2 regions of the Litoribacterium kuwaitense genome follow, and region 2 is predicted to be linked to the other one. Evidence: riboswitches for the same ligand, from Rfam matches in the RefSeq annotation. Region 2 holds a riboswitch; the other holds the start of a gene.
The links. Region 2 has a riboswitch for FMN ahead of G4V62_RS09830 (DMT family transporter). Riboswitches for the same ligand answer to the same signal wherever they lie in the genome.
Positions count from the first base shown of each region.

Region 1: it holds a riboswitch for FMN, as region 2 does, so the genes downstream of both, ribD (bifunctional diaminohydroxyphosphoribosylaminopyrimidine deaminase/5-amino-6-(5-phosphoribosylamino)uracil reductase RibD) here and G4V62_RS09830 (DMT family transporter) in region 2, are expected to answer to the same signal.

Region 1 covers NZ_JAALFC010000001.1:226,742-230,127, forward strand. Annotated here, with positions in the region: gene lysA (diaminopimelate decarboxylase) at 1-916, shown strand, start outside; gene G4V62_RS01250 (peptidylprolyl isomerase) at 913-1,320, shown strand; FMN riboswitch at 1,496-1,647, shown strand; gene ribD (bifunctional diaminohydroxyphosphoribosylaminopyrimidine deaminase/5-amino-6-(5-phosphoribosylamino)uracil reductase RibD) at 1,825-2,901, shown strand; gene ribE (riboflavin synthase) at 2,905-3,386, shown strand, end outside.
Region 2 covers NZ_JAALFC010000016.1:7,123-10,508, forward strand. Annotated here, with positions in the region: gene G4V62_RS09820 (NADP-dependent oxidoreductase) at 1-105, shown strand, start outside; gene G4V62_RS09825 (hypothetical protein) at 344-667, shown strand; gene G4V62_RS09830 (DMT family transporter) at 783-1,745, opposite strand; FMN riboswitch at 1,890-2,021, opposite strand; gene G4V62_RS09835 (Gfo/Idh/MocA family protein) at 2,125-3,231, opposite strand; gene G4V62_RS09840 (glycoside-pentoside-hexuronide (GPH):cation symporter) at 3,254-3,386, opposite strand, start outside.

The DNA.
Region 1 (3,386 bases), on a different contig from region 2:
GCGAGCAGTGTCTGTTCTTCTCCGTGTTACGCCTGGAATTGAAGCACACACGCATGAGTATATTTTGACCGGGCAAGAAGATTCAAAGTTTGGCTTCGATATTATGAGTGGTCAAGCCGACAAAGCCTTGGAATTTACGCTACATTCAGAGCACTTAAACTGGCTTGGGGTTCACTCGCATATCGGCTCACAAATTTTTGAGCCCGATGGCTTTTTCCTCGCAACGGACAAAGTCGTCGGACTTTTAAGTCGCTGGAAGGACATCTACGGTAAGAATCCAGCGGTGTTAAACATTGGCGGTGGTTTTGGAATACGTTACACGAATGAAGATACACCACTTGAGGTCGATCAGCTGCTTGGCAATGTGCTGGATCATTTACTCGACCGTGTCAACGCTGCGCAAATGGAAATACCGGAAATATGGATTGAGCCCGGGCGTGCGCTTGTCGGTGAAGCTGCTACGACCCTTTATACGATTGGTAGTCGTAAAGATATCCCTGGCGTCCGCTCGTATGTTTCCGTTGATGGAGGAATGAGTGACAATTTACGACCGGCGCTTTATCAAGCGAAATACGAAGCCTGTTTGGCAAAACGCCCGACAGCACCTGCTGAAGAGGTCGTATCGATTGCTGGAAAATGTTGTGAAACTGGTGATATGCTCATTTGGGACGCATCATTGCCTAAAAGTGAAGCTGGGGATGTTTTAGCTGTGCCTAGTACAGGCGCATATGGATACGCTATGGCGAATCATTATAACCGTATCCCGCGACCTGCCGTAGTGTTTGTGGAAGGGGAAGAAGCGAAAGTCGTCATTCGCAGAGAAACGCTAGATGACCTTATCCGGCTTGACGAGCCTTGGACATCTGAGCAAAAGCACTCTGCAATATCTAATAAAAAGGAGATTAAAAGCATATGAAACAGGCAGTTATTACAATGGAGAATGGTCAAAAAATAAAAATTAAACTCTTTCCAGAGGAAGCACCCATCACAGTAGAAAACTTTGAAACTTTGATTAAAAAAGGTTTTTATGATGGTTTGACTTTTCATCGTGTCATTCCCGGCTTCGTTTCTCAAGGTGGTTGCCCGATCGGCAATGGAACTGGGAATGCGGGACATACGATCAAATGTGAGGCAGAGCAAAACGTGCACAAACATGTCGCTGGGACATTGTCGATGGCGCATGCGGGCAAAGATACAGGAAGCTGTCAGTTCTTTATCGTGCATGAACCACAGCCTCACCTAGACGGTGTCCATACTGTGTTTGGTCAGGTGACCGAAGGATTAGACGTTGCGGTGGCGATGAAAATGGTGATCGCATGACTTCTGTGACGCTTGAAGAGCATGCGTAAAAAAACATTCGTTTGTTTGTCATCCTTCTGGTAGCTTCGCTGCTGTGGGGGTTCGTTGCTGCGCTGTATATTATTACAAAATAAATAAAATACATTGCTCTAGCATCATGTAACAAATTAGCGTATACTGTATGCATCCAACAGAATAATACCTTCGGGGCAGGGTGAAAATCCCGACCGGCGGTGATGGATCTTTAAATTAAGATCCTCAGTCCGTGACCCGTTTTGCACATGCAAAGCGGTGGACCTGGTGAAAATCCGGGACCGACAGTGAAAGTCTGGATGGGAGAAGGTAGGTCGTTCAGTACACCTCATTTTTTGAAAAATGAAGTTGTGCTGGGCTTCTTTAGTGACGCAAAGCATGCGGCGGCGTTTTTCTGACCGTATGATTATTATTTGTGCCTTTTTCACCCCGAACATATCGTTCGGGGTTTTATTTTTGTTTTTTGTGCTTTAGAACAGGGGGGAAAGATCGATGACGGATGAGCATTATATGAATATGGCGTTACAGCTGGCTCGTCAAGCACGTGGGCAAGTATCGCCCAATCCGCTTGTGGGCGCGGTTTTAGTCAAAGAAGGCAAAATCATTGGAACTGGCGCTCACTTACGAGCCGGGGGCGCGCACGCAGAGGTTCATGCACTAAGAGCTGCTGGAGATGCTTGCGGCGCGACGATGTATGTCACACTCGAGCCATGTAGTCACTTTGGTCGCACACCTCCGTGTAGTGACGCCTTAATTCAACATCAAGTCAAACGTGTCGTCATCGCCTGTACAGATCCTAACCCTGAGGTTGCTGGGCGTGGCATCGAAAAGCTAAATGAGGCCGGTATTGATGTGACGCTAGGTGTGTTGGAGGACGAAGCGCGCGAGCTTAATCGCATATTTTTTCATCATATACGCTATCAACGTCCATTTATTACGTTGAAATTTGCGGCCAGCCTTGACGGAAAAATAGCGACAAGCGAAGGAGAGAGCCAGTGGATTACGTCTTCTCATGCACGTTATGACGGTTGGAAAGAGCGTCACGATCATGATGGTATCGTCGTTGGTATAGGCACCATTCTCGCAGACGACCCATCGCTGACTGCTCGCATCCCTGGAGGACGACATCCAGAGCGTATTATCCTTGACACGCATTTGCAGCTCCCTTTAGACGCCAAAGTCGTCATCGATCAAATGGCCCCGACGTGGGTTATTACATCTGAAGAAGCCCCTATAGCACGAGAAAAAGCGCTTAAAAACAGAGGTGTGCGCGTCATTCGCAGTCACCCAAGAAAATTACACGACTGGCTCCATATCCTTTGGCAGCATCACATTTGCTCAGTGTACGTCGAAGGTGGATCAGAAGTGCTCGCTAGCTTTTTGCAAGAAAAACAATTTCAACGTGTCGTCGCCTACTTTGCGCCTACGTTAATTGGAGGCGCGAACGCTCCTTCTGCTTTTGGAGGAAGGGGCATTCCATCCCTATCTGAAACCCCCGCCCTATCGGTTCATTCTGTGGATACCTTAGGATCAGATATCAAAGTGGTTTTATACAGAGGAGGCGTGTAAGCGTTGTTTACAGGAATTGTTGAAGAAATCGGAATCGTAAAAGAGCTGTTCGCAGACAAAGATGAGTATGGGCTTATTCTTCAGGTGCGCAAGATTTGTAATGATATTCAGCTTGGCGACAGTGTCGCCGTCAATGGCGTCTGTTTGACTGTACGGGCAATACACGAAAAAACAGTTACGCTCGATGTAATGCCAGAAACACTACGAGCAACGACGTTAGACTCTTTTAAGGAAGGTACGCTCGTTAATGTCGAACGATCTTTACGGGCTGATGGTCGATTTGGCGGTCATTTTGTCAGTGGTCATGTCGATGGGACAGGCCGTGTGCTTGCTGTTGAGAAAGATCAAAATGCTCTTAATCTGCATATTGAGCTTACGCAAGACCTTTCGCGTTATGTGGTTATGAAGGGATCAGTGGCCGTCGACGGCACAAGTCTTACAGTTTTCGGGATTCAGAATCAAATTTTGCATATTTCGTTAATCCC
Region 2 (3,386 bases):
ATTGCAGAAACCTTTGAGTTATCAAGTGAAGGAGTGCAAAAAGCACACGCTTTAAGTGAAACGGGGCACGCTCGCGGAAAAATTATAATTGCTATGCAGGGATAATAAGTATTCATGCCATTATGTTTTACAGCTCTAAATCTTTTAATAAGATCAATCACGATAAAAATGACCAGCCTAAGTGTTTTATGGCTGGCTTTTTATCGTTTTTCCTCATTTTGTTACAAAGAAATTTTAGAGGGTTTGCAACCAAATACAATTTAGATTCGTATATACTATAGTAGAAACGATGATAGATGGGCTTTTGTGGCTTCTGTGGAGTGGAAAGGGGATTTACTTAATCATGCAACGGTACCGGCTGATGAAATTGATTTCGGGGATTTATGAGGCTCTTCTTGGAATCCCGATTCTTGGTGGTTTGATCGTCGTAGGCTTTCTTTACACGCCTTTATTTGTCGGCTTAATCCTTCATGTTATTACACTTGCGATTGCACGAAAAGAAGGCGGTCCTACAGCAGGCAGTTTGTTTGGGATTGTAACGTCATGTATCGCCTGGATTCCGTTTGTCGGCATGATTATGCATATCATCAGTGCCTTTGTACTGATCTTTGAAGGCGTAAAAGAAAAACCGATGAAGACATATAGCTCTTTTGAACGGCAGCCATAATAGCGTAGTACTTTTAATCAATGAGCTAGACAAAACGATTGTATCTAAATGAAAAAAACAGCCTAGCAGTCGCAAAGGCTGTTTTTAGCATCTAGACATATTCTATGACACGATCTTATCGGGCAGAGGCTGCGAGTGATTTTGCTGCTGGAATTTGTTCAGCAGGCTGGGCAGCATCCTTTTGGCGTGACAGAAAGAAGAGAGACAGCCAGATGAGCATAAAACCGAGCAGTTGTGCAGGTGTAACCACTTGTTGGAAAACAAGCCAGTTAACGAGCAAGCCAGTCATTGGAAAGCTTAATTCAGCTAATGTCGCAACAGAAGCTTTCATTGTGCCAAGCCCTTTATAATAAAGAAGCATGCTGAACAGTCCTGGGATAAGCGCTGAAATCACGAGGTTGGTGACGATCATTGCCTGTGCAAACGAGTCTGCAGGCAACGCCCAAACTTCTCCTGAAAATGAAGCTAAAATGGCGAGAAGGGGAAGCGCTAATAGAAACCGCAACGATGTAACTGTTTCGTGGGAGAGGGTTGTCAAAAGAACACGTCCCATCACTGTGGAACCTCCCCAAAGGACAGCCGCCCCTAATGAAAATAAGCTACCGATATTTAACACGTCACGCCAATCAGACAGCGGCAGAGAAAAGCCGAACGTTAAAAAGTATGTTCCGATCAGGGCTACTGGAAAAAGAAATGAAAAGCGACGCGGCCATTTTTCTTTTAAGACGATCCTTGCCAGTAAAATAGCAAAGATGGGCTGCATTTTTTGTAGTAGCAAGACAGAATTGATATCACCATAAGTGAGACCGTTTGTAAATAGCAGCGATGCGAACGCCGAGCCTCCCCAAGCGATAAAAAGCAGCGCACCTAAGTGCTTCAAACTGAGACGGGACAGCTCTTTTCGATGCTTATACAAGATTGGTGCTGTCACAAGTGCCAAAATGATATGCTCGACAAGCACAATTTGTGTAGAAGTCATCGATTCCAACAGAAACATACGAAAGACGGGAGTAGCACCCCAAAAAGCAGCGCCGAGGACAATGAGCCAGAACATGTGATGACGTGTTTTTTCTTCCATCTTGGTGTCTTCAACCCTTTCGGTTGAATACGGCTTCTTCGAAAATCAAAACAGCTCTGCTTCACGGGGAAACAGAGCTGACCAAATAAACCTGTCGCTAGCAGCAACCTTAAAAAAGGATACACGACGAGCGTACACGTTTATTTTGATCTTCTCCCATCCGGACTTTTACCGTCGGCTCTGGAATTTCACCAGATCAGTCCAATGAAACATCGCTTCATTGGAGTCGCGGGCTGTCACCGCCGGTCAGGACTTTCACCTGCCCCGAAGATCCATATTCAAATGTGATTTAGTTTAAATTTGTAATACCATCATATGTGTGAATCTTTTATTTGTCCAGTGTTTTGCTTCAAATAGCGAAAACTGGAACTGCTGACATTTATCCTTTTAACCCGTTGACAGGCTGATCAAGTGGAAATGCGGTCGGCTTTTCGACTTTTGTCGTCATATGGTAATGCTTCTCGTTGTTTGAGGCTATATGGAACCCATGGATCGCTTCCAAGACGTGTAGTGCTAATTTACCTGTAGCTCGATGCTCGCGCTCATTTTGAATTGCATAAGCCATATCCAATACCCCTAGACCTCGGCTATTTTCAGTAAATCCATGAGTAAGCGGCACTTCGATAAAAGCTTTATGGTGTGATTTTTTTACATAGACAGGTCCGTCAAAGGTGTTTGGATCAGGAACAACCATAGAGCCGTCGGTACCGTGAATTTCAATATGAAATGGATGTTTACTCCCCTTAACATCAAAACTTGTTACAAGTGTTGCCACTGCACCATTTTCAAAGTCGAGCACACCAGCAATATGCGTTGGTGTTTCGACAGGAAACGTGCGGCCATAATCCGGTCCGTTCTTAACCATTCGTTCTTTGACAGGTGTAGCCGTAGACCCTGTAACCCGTTGAATAGACCCTATTAAGTGGATAAGTGCTGTTAAATAATAAGGCCCCATATCAAACATTGGTCCCGCGCCATACTGGTAGAGGAAGTCAGGCCCAGGGTGAAAAATTTCCGGTCCTTCATGCGTCATAAAAGCAGTAGCCGCAATCGGGGCGCCAATCCAACCATCATCAATAAGCTTTCGAGCCGTTTGAAGACCTCCGCCTAAAAAGGTGTCCGGGGCAGAGCCGAGGCGCAGTCCTTTTTCCTCAGCGAGTCGGATTAAGGATTTTGCGTCGTCTACCTCAATGGCCAAAGGCTTTTCACCGTAGGAGTGCTTCCCAGCTTCAAGCGCCTTTCGATGAATGTCTGCGTGGGCCGCTGGAATGGTTAAGTTGATGATAATTTCAACTTCTAAATCAGCAAGAATGTCGTCAACTGAGCATGCTTTTGGAACGTTATATCGCTTTGCCATTTCTTGAGCTTTCTCTAAGTCGAGGTCAGCGCAAGCGACAATGTTTAAGATGTCAAATTTTTGTCCAGCTTCAAAATAAATCGGACTAATGTTTCCGCAGCCAATAATACCTATGTTTACTTTTTTCATCTTGTGTATCACCTTTCTGGATTTAGGATGTTATTGTATTGTTTTTAAGATGTTGGACAATTTTTGCATGTGTGCGATCGAGCTTATAAAAGAATAAAACGAAAATTTGTAGAGCAGTAAAGACAATTGGGGCAGCAAACATGAGAAAACGAATC